3 regions of the Rhodoferax sp. GW821-FHT02C08 genome follow, and region 2 is predicted to be linked to each of the others. Evidence: predicted binding sites of a transcription regulator. Region 2 holds the regulator's gene; each other region holds the start of a gene.

Region 1 (3,272 bases), on a different contig from region 2:
CTCGGCAATCACCTGGCGAGCCGTGCACTCAGCGCGTATGGCCTGCAGCATGGCTTCGGCCGTGCCGTCTTCCACCCAGAACGTGGCCAGCGCATTGGTGAAGGGTGACGCCATCACCGTGGTGGCGCGCATGGCACCGGCCAGGCGCTGGGCCTGGCGGTCACCGGGCGCACACACATAGGCGCTGCGCAGGCCGGCGCCAAAGCATTTGGCGAAGCCGGTGACGTAGTAGGTCAGGCCCGGGGCCAGCGCGGCCATGGTCGGCGGCATGTCCAGTGGCAGCATGGCGTAGGCATCGTCTTCGATGATGGGGATGGCATAGCGCAGCGCCACATCGGCCAGGGCTTCGCGGCGCGAGCGGCTGACGGTGGCCGTGGTCGGGTTCAGCAGCGTCGGGTTGCAATACAGGGCCTTGGGGTGCAAAGTTTTGCAGGCGTGCTCGAAGGCCTCGGCACTCGGACCGTCGTCGTCCAACGGCAGCGCGTGCAGCTGTATCCCCAACTGGGCGGCAATCGCCTTCACGCCCGGGTAGGTCAGCGCCTCGACGCACACCAGTTCACCGGGGCGGGCCAGTTGCGAGAACAGCGCCGTCAGCACGCTGTGAATGCCGGGGCAGACCAGCACCTGTTCCACCCGGCAAGCCGGCAGGCGGCGGCGCAACCAGTGCGCGGCCACCGCCCGGTCGTGCGTGCTGCCGCCAAAGTCCTGGTAGCGCAGCAAGGCGTACAGGTCGGCGCTGGCCATCACGCCGGCGGCGGTGTCGTGCATATGCACCAGCAGCGCAGGGTCTTGCGGTTCGGGCGGCAGGTTCATGGTCATCTCGGCCGCGCTGCCGCCGCGCAGCGGCAGGCTGGGGCTGCTGCCCCGGATAAAGGTACCCATGCCGGCGTGTGTGTCGATTAGGCCGCGCTTGCGCGCCTCGCTGTAACCGCGTGCCACGGTGGTGTAGTTCAGGCCCAGGTCTTCGGCCAGCTCGCGCAGCGTGGGCAGGCGGTCGCGGGCCACCAGGCGGCCGGTACGCACATCGTCTGCGATCAAGTCGGCCATCAGCAAATAGGCGGGCTTGTCGCTCTTTTGCAGCTTCTTGATCCAGTGGACAGGGGTTTTTTGCATGGTGTGACTGGTCCGTTCAACTTGATCGCATTCATTGATCGCATGTGCGTGCAATCAATGACGCAAGTTTCACACCCGGCACGGGTACTGATTGCGCATCTTGCAGGTGCACAAAACCACTTTATCGGGTGCATTGATCGCACGGAAATCGCATCAAAGCAGTGCGCTTTTTTACCTACCAATCCCCCTCATACAGGCTTGAAAAAAATATTTCGAACGGCCCGCATGCGCCTGGCTTGGTTGATGGCGACTTGATTGCATGGCATTGCGTTTTCGGTGGCACAGAGCATGCGAAAAGCTGGGGGCGCATCCCTTTCATCCACCCGCTTTTAACGGAGTATTTCCATGCCCAAAGTCACCAAGCCCGCAAACGCCAAAGGCGATTTCCTGGTCGATTACGAAGAAAAGGTCTTTGAAGACGTGAAGGCCGACCCGGGCCAGAAAGCCCTGGTCACCTTCCACACCGTGGCGTTTGAAGGCTCTATCGGCTTCGTCAACCTGCTGCAAGCCACCCGCCTGCTGCGCAAGGGGTTCGAGACCTCGGTACTGCTGTACGGCCCTGGCGTCACGCTGGGCGTGCAGCGCGGCTTCCCCACGCTGGGCGACGAGGCCTTCCCCGGTCACCAAAACTTCAACAACCAGATCACCAAATTCATGGCCGAGGGCGGCAAGGTCTACGCCTGCCGCTTCGCACTACAAGCGCTGTACGGCCATGGCGAAGGCGCACTGATAGAAGGCATACGCCCCATCAACCCGCTGGATGTGCTGGACATTGTGCTGCTGCACAAAAAGGCCAACGCGGTCATTCTGGACACCTGGACGCTGTAAGGACACACGACGATGGCTTCCACACCACGTACCGTCCGTGCCGCAGCGGTGCAAATCGCCCCGGACCTGGAGCGCCCCGAGGGCACGCTGGAGCGTGTGTGCGGGGCCATCGACGAGGCCGCAGCCAAGGGCGTGCAAATCATGGTCTTCCCAGAGACCTTCATGCCCTACTACCCCTATTTCTCGTTCGTGCTGCCGCCGGTATTGCAGGGCGCACCCCACCTCAAGCTGTATGAACAAGCGGTGGTGGTGCCCGGCCCGGTAACGGCCGCCGTGGCTGAGCGGGCGCGGGCCCACGGCATCGTGGTGGTGGTGGGCGTGAACGAGCGCGACCATGGCAGCCTGTACAACACCCAGCTGGTGTTCGATGCCGACGGCAGCCTGGCACTCAAACGCCGCAAGATCACCCCCACCTACCACGAGCGCATGGTCTGGGGCATGGGCGACGGCGCCGGGCTGAAGGTGGTGGACACCGCTGTGGGCCGCGTCGGCGCCCTGGCCTGCTGGGAGCACTACAACCCGCTGGCCCGCTACAGCCTGATGGCGCAGCACGAGGAAATCCACTGCGCGCAGTTTCCCGGCTCGCTGGTCGGGCCGATATTTGCCGAGCAGATGGAAGTCACCATCCGCCACCACGCGCTGGAATCCGGCTGCTTTGTCATCAACGCCACGGGCTGGCTGACGAACGCGCAAATCCAGTCCATCACCCCCGACGCCGGCCTGCAGAAGGCACTGCGCGGCGGCTGCCACACGGCCATCATTTCGCCCGAGGGCAAGCACCTGGCGCAGCCACTGACCGAGGGCGAAGGCATGGTGATCGCCGACCTGGACATGGCCCTGATCACCAAGCGCAAACGCATGATGGATTCAGTGGGCCACTACGCCCGCCCCGAGCTGCTGAGCCTGGCCATCAACGATGCGCCAGCCGAAACCACGCATGCCATGCATGCCATGCATGCCCCGATTTTTACCCCCCGGAGCCCCGACCATGCACACGCCCAACCTGAGCCCATCACCCGCCAGCAAGCAGCTGATGACCGAGCTGCAGTCCTTCGGGTTGCGGCTGGCTGACCCCAGCGCGGAACACGCGGGCGTGGCCAGCCGCAAGGGCGGTGCCGGCCCCTCCGACCACAAGGCGGTGGTGGTGGATGGCCACACCATCATGGTGCCGGTGCATACCTCCAGCGCCTGGAATTCGCCTTTTGTGGCCCAGGTGCCCGATGCACAAGGCCGCAGCGCGCTGACGCGCGGCAGCATTCCCATCGCGCAAATCGCCTTCCCGCCCGCGCCGCGCTTTTACGGGTTGAAAACCGCCGAGGGTGTACCCTACT
Region 2 (3,272 bases):
TCACGTCGGGGCGCACGCCGGTCTTGAAGCGGAAGCGGTCGGCCACCGCGTCCTTCACCTTCAACGCAGCGAAGTTCAGCGAATTGAGCGGGCTGTGCTGGGCCGTGACCTCGATCTTGAAGCTTTGCTTGGGCGTGAACCAGATCTCCCAGGCCACGTTGCTGGCGGCTTCGTACAGGTCTTTTTCGCTGCGGTATTCGGTGTTGGACAGCTCGATCAGCACGCGCTGCGCCAGGCGGCTGTGCAGGTTCAGCCGCATCGCGTCGCGCCAGGAGGAGCGCACCAGCGTGCCGCCCCGCATCACCCGCAGGTCTTCGCCCTGCAGGCCGGTAATGCCATGCACCTCTTCGGCCAGCAGCTCTTCCACGCCGGCGGCGCAGGGTAAAAATAATTGGAGTTGGTTCATATCGTTATTTCCATGGTGTCACGCTACGCAGCCTGGGGCAAGCGGGGGCGAAGCTCTTTCCTCCAGCTGCGGCATACCGTGCACGCGGCCTGGGGGAGAGCATGTTCTACAGCGCTTTGCGCAGGTTCGTGGGGGCTATGCGCAGCGCTTCGCGGTACTTGGCCACGGTGCGACGCGCGCATTCAATGCCCTGCTCTTTCAGCATGTCGGACAGCTGGCTGTCGCTGAGCGGCTTCTTTGGGTCTTCGGACGAGACAAACTGCTTGATCAGCGCGCGCACCGCGGTGCTGGACGCATTGCCGCCGGTCTCCGTCCCCAGGGACGAGCCGAAGAAATACTTCAGCTCGAAGGTGCCGTAGGGCGTGGCCATGTATTTGGCGGTGGTCACGCGGCTGATGGTGGACTCGTGCAGTCCCAACTCGTCGGCGATCTCGCGCAGCACCAGAGGACGCATGGCCAGCGCGCCGTGGCTGAAGAAGTTCTTCTGCCGTTCCACGATGGCGTTGCTGACCCGCAAAATCGTGTCGAAGCGCTGCTGGATGTTCTTGATGAACCAGCGCGCCTCCTGCAGACGCTGCTGCAGCGCGGCGTTGTTCGACGAATCCTTGCCGCCGCCCTTGTGCTGGCGCAGCGCATTGGCATAGATATCGTGCACGCGCAGGCGCGGCATGACCTCGGCATTCAGCTGCACCCGGAAGCGGGCCTGGGCGCCACGCCCGACCTTGACCACGATCACGTCGGGCACCACGATGTTGCGCTCCACATCGACAAAGCGCCGCCCCGGCTTGGGCTCCAGCCGGGCGATCAGCGCCATGGCAGCCTTGATATCGGTCTCGGTGGCGCGGCACAACTGGGCCAGGCGCTTCACATCGCGCCGGGCCAGCAGGTCCATGGACTGGCGGCAGATGCGCATGGCCACCTTGCGCGCCGGGTCATCGCCCAGCACGGGCTGCAAACCCTCCAGCTGCAGCAACAGGCATTCACCCAGATGCCGCGCGCCCACGCCCGCCGGCTCCAGGCTTTGCAGCAGGCTCAGGGCCACGGTAAAGCGGTGTACCAGCTCTTCCACGGCCTCGGCGTCGTCGCCCGCCAGACCACGCGCCAGGGTTTCGAAATCGTCTTCCAGGTAGCCGTCGTCATTCAGCGATTCGATCAAAAAGCGCAGCGCTGCCTGGTCCACCTCACCCAGCCGCAGGGCCAGGGCCTGGCGGTGCAGAAAGCTGGTCAGCGACTCCTGGTTGCGGGCCAGCTCGGTGGCGTCCATCTCGCCGTCTTCACCCAGGTTGTTCTGGCGCGCCGGGGCATCGCCGCCCCATTCGCTGTCGTCGGGTTTGATCTCGGAAGTGCCATCGCCATCCCAGCTGGTGTCGTCACCGCCGGTTAAAGGGGATTCGGCATCATTTGGGGCTTCTACGCTGGATTCACTTGCGTATTCAGCTACAGAACTTGTAGCAATTTCAGCCTCGCGCTCCCCTGTGCTGACCGGCGTGTCGGACTGGGCCAAGCCGAACTCCTCACGTGCAGCCTCGTCCATATTGCGTTCCAGAAACGGGTTGTCGTCCAGCATCTGGTCCACTTCCTGGCTCAGTTCCAGGGTGGACAGTTGCAGCAGGCGGATGGACTGCTGCAGCTGGGGCGTCAGCGCCAGATGCTGTGAAACGCGTAGGGATAAGCCTTGCTTCATCGGAGCATCACATCTTGAAATGTTCGCCGAGGTAGACGCGACGCACATCGGCGTTGTCCACGATCTCGGACGGCGTGCCCTCGGCCAGCACATTGCCGTCGCTGATGATGTAGGCGTGGTCGCAAATGCCCAGCGTTTCGCGCACATTGTGGTCGGTGATCAGCACGCCGATGCCACGCGACTTCAGGAAGCCGATGATGCGCTGGATCTCGATCACCGCAATCGGGTCGATACCGGCAAAAGGCTCGTCCAGCAAAATGAAACGCGGCTGGGTGGCCAGGGCACGGGCGATTTCCACGCGGCGGCGCTCGCCACCAGACAGGGCCATGGCCGACGAATCGCGCAAATGCTCCACCCGCAAATCCTGCAGCAACGCCGTCAGGCGCTTTTCGATCTCGGCGCGGGTGAGGGACTTGCCGGCCTTGTCGTGCTGCAATTCCAGCACGGCGCGCACATTTTCTTCCACCGTGAGCTTGCGGAAAATCGAGGCTTCCTGGGGCAGATAGCTCAGGCCCAGGCGCGAACGCCGGTGGATGGGCATGTGCTCCACCGACTGGCCGTCGATGGAAATATGCCCGCCATCGGCCCGCACCAGGCCCACGATCATGTAGAAGGAAGTGGTTTTGCCCGCGCCGTTGGGGCCCAACAAACCGACCACCTCGCCTTTTTTGACGGCCAGCGTCACGTCTTTCACGACCTTGCGCTTGCCGTAGGCTTTTTGCAGATGGCGCGCCTCCAGGCGGCTTTCTCCCGACTCCACCACCGCCGTCACTTCTTCACGCCCTCCAGCGTGCTGGTGGAACGTAGCACCGGGGCGGGCCCGGCAGCTGCCGTGCCGCTAGCGGCCGACGCTGCAGCCTTGGGTGTCAGCATGGCGCGTACGCGGCCATTCTGGCCACCGGGATTGCTGCCGGCTGTGCCGCTGTCCACGGTGAATACATCGGTGGTGTTGTCATAGACGATCAGTTCGCCGGTGATTTCGTCGTTCACCTTGCTGCCGACCAGACGACGCAAAATGGCCCGCTTGATGAAGCGCACGTTGTCCAGCTTGCTGCTGTACTCGATGGTTTCGCCCTCGCCTTCTATGTATTCGTCCAGGCCGTCGCGTTTTTGCTTGAAATACGCCAGCTTGCCCGGCTCCGCCGTCACCACGCCGAACTGGTTGCCCTCGGCATCCTGGCG
Region 3 (3,272 bases), on a different contig from region 2:
GCGCAGGCAGGAAATGATGGAGGATGGGTTTTCTTCGTCCTTCACCATGAACTCCATCACCGACTGGGAGGTGATGGCGCCATGCTTTTCGGTGTAGGGGTGCAGCAGTTCGCTGATGGACAACAGGCCTTGCAGCCCCACCTGGGCCACTGCGTTGGACTGGGGCAGCAGCGCTGTTTGGTAGTTGATATCCAACATGCGCGCTGTGTTCTCCGCGCGCTCGGTGTAACGGGACATCCAGAATAAATGGTCAGCGGTGCGTGACAGCATGAGGTTGTTCCTTGTTCTGTGTGTCTACGTGTCTAGGATTGGGATTGGCTGTGCACGGCAGGCACGGTCGCGGGTACGGAGTCGTCCTCCAGAATCCAGGTGTCTTTGGTACCACCGCCCTGGGACGAGTTCACCACCAGCGAGCCATCTTTCAGGGCCACGCGGGTCAAACCGCCGGGCACCATCTGCACTTCCTTGGCAGACAGCACAAACGGCCGCAAATCGATGTGTCGCGGCGCAATGCCAGACTCCACAAAGGTCGGGCAGCTCGACAGGCTGAGCGTGGGCTGGGCGATATAGCCGCTAGGGTTGGCCAACAGCGCGGCGCGGAACTCCTCGATCTCGGCCTTGGTCGATGCCGGCCCGACCAGCATGCCGTAGCCGCCGGCGCCATGCACCTCCTTGACCACCAGGTCTTTCAGGTTGGCCAGGGTGTAGGCCAGGTCGTCCTTGTTGCGGCACATGAAGGTGGGCACGTTGTTCAGGATGGGCTTTTCACCCAGGTAGAACTCGATCATCTTGGGCACATAGGGGTAGATGGACTTGTCGTCCGCCACGCCGGTACCCACGCCGTTGCAGATGGTCACGTTGCCGGCACGGTAGGCGGCCATCAGGCCGTCACAACCCAGGGTGGAGGTGGGGCGGAAGACCTGCGGGTCCAGGAAGTCGTCGTCCACGCGGCGGTAGATCACGTCCACCCGCTTCGGGCCACGCGTGGTGCGCATGTAGCAGAAGTTGTCCTTGACGAACAGGTCCTGGCCTTCGACCAGCTCGATACCCATTTGTTGCGCCAGGAAAGCATGCTCGAAGTAGGCGCTGTTGTACATGCCGGGGGTCAACACCACCACCGTCGGGTCGGCCGTGGCAGCGGGTGCAGAAGCACGCAAGGTCTCTAGCAGCAGGTCGGGGTAGTGGGCCACCGGTGCCACGCGGTGGCTGCTGAAGAGGTCGGGGAAGAGGCGCATCATCATCTTGCGGTCTTCCAGCATGTAGCTCACACCGCTGGGCACGCGCAGATTGTCTTCCAGCACGTAGTACTCACCGTTGCCCTGGGCATCGGGGGCGCGCACGATATCCACGCCGGAGATGTGCGAGTAGATGTTGTTCGGCACGTCCACGCCCATCATCTCGGGGCGGAACTGGGCGTTGTTCACCACCTGCTCGCGCGGGATGATGCCGGCCTTCAGAATTTCCTGGTCGTGGTAGACGTCGTGGATGAAGCGGTTCAGCGCAGTGACGCGTTGCACCAGGCCTTTTTCCATGCTGCCCCACTCGTGGGCAGGGATGATGCGGGGGATGAGGTCAAACGGGATCAGGCGCTCGGTGCCCGAGCCGTCCTCGTCCTTGGCACCGTACACGGCAAAGGTGATGCCGACGCGGCGGAAGATCATCTCGGCCTCTTCGCGCCGCTTGGCCATCATGTCGCCCGGCTGCTTGGCCAGCCATGCGTCATAGATCTTGTAGTGATCCCGGATCTGCTTTCCCTTAGAGAAAAACTCATACGGTAGCGCTGTATACATTTCGTCAAATTTCTGCATAAGTTTTCATCTCCTGAAACCAAAGAATAGCAAGTAACGAGCCATGTTGATGTGTAAATGCGCAACTCGCACAAATTAAGCGCACAACGCTGGGACCTATGTTCGCCGCATCCATCGTAACGACATTTCAGAGCGCTCCATCCGCCAACTGGTGCTGCCAATAGTGCGGCGCTTGCTGCCGATCGCAGACCACGCGCTGCGGCGCCACCGACTGCCAGGTGGCCGCCCCACAGTGGCTGCTGTCCACCACCTGGATGCCGCGCTCCTGATAGCGCGCCAGTACTGGCGGTGCGGGGTGGCCAAAGCGGTTGCGGTAACCCGCTTGCACCAGCGCAAAACGGGGTCGCACCGCGTCCAGAAACGCCGGGCTGCTGGAAGTCTTGCTGCCGTGGTGGGGCACCAGCAGCACATCGGCCCGCAGGGTGTCCGCCCCACCCACCAAACGCGCCTCCTGGGGTTGCTCGATATCGGCCACCAGCAGGGCGGTATGTGCGCCGTTCGATACGCGTAGCACGCAGCTCAGCGCATTCGGTTTTGCGGGGCCGGCGTAGTCGCCCGCCAGGGGATGCAGTACGTCAAACCGCACGCCATCCCAGTCCCAACCCTGCCCGGCGGCACAGCGCGTGACCGAGCGCAGCGTTTGCAAAGGGTGGCCGGATTCAATGGAGCTCAGCAACTCCGCCTGCGGCTGCAGCCCCAGCACCGAGGCCGCGCCGCCACTGTGGTCGCTGTCGCGATGGCTGACCACCACCGTGTCCAGCGTCTCGGCCATGGCGCGCAGCAAAGGCAGCAGCACCCGCTGACCGGCATCGCTGTCCTGGCCCCAGCGCGGGCCCGTGTCGTATAGCAGGCTGTGGTGGGCCGTGCGCACCAGCACGGCATTGCCCTGGCCGATATCGGCCGCCAGCAATTCAAATTGACCTTCAGGCGGACGCGGCGACTGCCACAACAGCACCGGCAACAACATGGGCAAACCCAGCGCACGCACACTCCAGGGTACCGGCAACACCAGCACCACACCACCCAAAACGCCTGCAGCGCCCATCCACAGTGCGGGAGAAGCTACCGAAACCGTAGCAAATGGTAGCTGCACCAGATACTGCAAAACCCAGCCCAGGCCATCGATGCTGCCGGCTGCCAGCTGCCACACCGGCGGCAGCAGCACCCCCAGCATGCACAAGGGCGTGACCACCAGCGTCACCCAGGGAATGGCCAGCAGATTGGCCAGCAAGCCCACCACCGAGACCTGCTGGAACAGCAGCAGCGTCAAGGGTGTGAGCGCCAGCGTAATCGTCCACTGCTCACGCAACATGGAGCGGAATCGGCCTCCAGCGCTGGTATCACCTGCGCCAGCAGCTCCCAAATCTGTAGCAAACAGCACGGCCACCGCGACGAAACTCAGCCAGAACCCCGCCTGCAGCAAGGCCCAGGGATCAATCGCCACCACCACCGCACAAGCCAGCA

The links. Region 2 encodes sigma-54, which starts transcription at its own class of promoters, with help from an activator protein. Its sites were predicted from a motif close to TGGCANGNAANCTGCTTT; they were not measured.
Region 1: the regulator sigma-54 is predicted to act here: its motif matches at 1,251-1,268, upstream of AC07VY_RS14480 (MSMEG_0572/Sll0783 family nitrogen starvation response protein).
Region 3: the regulator sigma-54 is predicted to act here: its motif matches at 1,835-1,852, upstream of AC07VY_RS09245 (circularly permuted type 2 ATP-grasp protein).

Annotation. Positions count from the first base shown of each region.
Region 1 covers NZ_JBWKVR010000010.1:172,448-175,719, forward strand. Annotated here, with positions in the region: gene AC07VY_RS14475 (aminotransferase-like domain-containing protein) at 1-1,113, opposite strand, end outside; gene AC07VY_RS14480 (MSMEG_0572/Sll0783 family nitrogen starvation response protein) at 1,459-1,941, shown strand; gene AC07VY_RS14485 (Nit6803 family nitrilase) at 1,954-3,012, shown strand; gene AC07VY_RS14490 (MSMEG_0568 family radical SAM protein) at 2,975-3,272, shown strand, end outside.
Region 2 covers NZ_JBWKVR010000023.1:47,848-51,119, forward strand. Annotated here, with positions in the region: gene AC07VY_RS21935 (THUMP domain-containing class I SAM-dependent RNA methyltransferase) at 1-406, opposite strand, end outside; gene AC07VY_RS21940 (RNA polymerase factor sigma-54) at 513-2,090, opposite strand; gene lptB (LPS export ABC transporter ATP-binding protein) at 2,098-2,862, opposite strand; gene lptA (lipopolysaccharide transport periplasmic protein LptA) at 2,859-3,272, opposite strand, start outside.
Region 3 covers NZ_JBWKVR010000006.1:56,765-60,036, forward strand. Annotated here, with positions in the region: gene AC07VY_RS09240 (alpha-E domain-containing protein) at 1-270, opposite strand, end outside; gene AC07VY_RS09245 (circularly permuted type 2 ATP-grasp protein) at 303-1,808, opposite strand; gene AC07VY_RS09250 (DNA internalization-related competence protein ComEC/Rec2) at 1,936-3,272, opposite strand, start outside.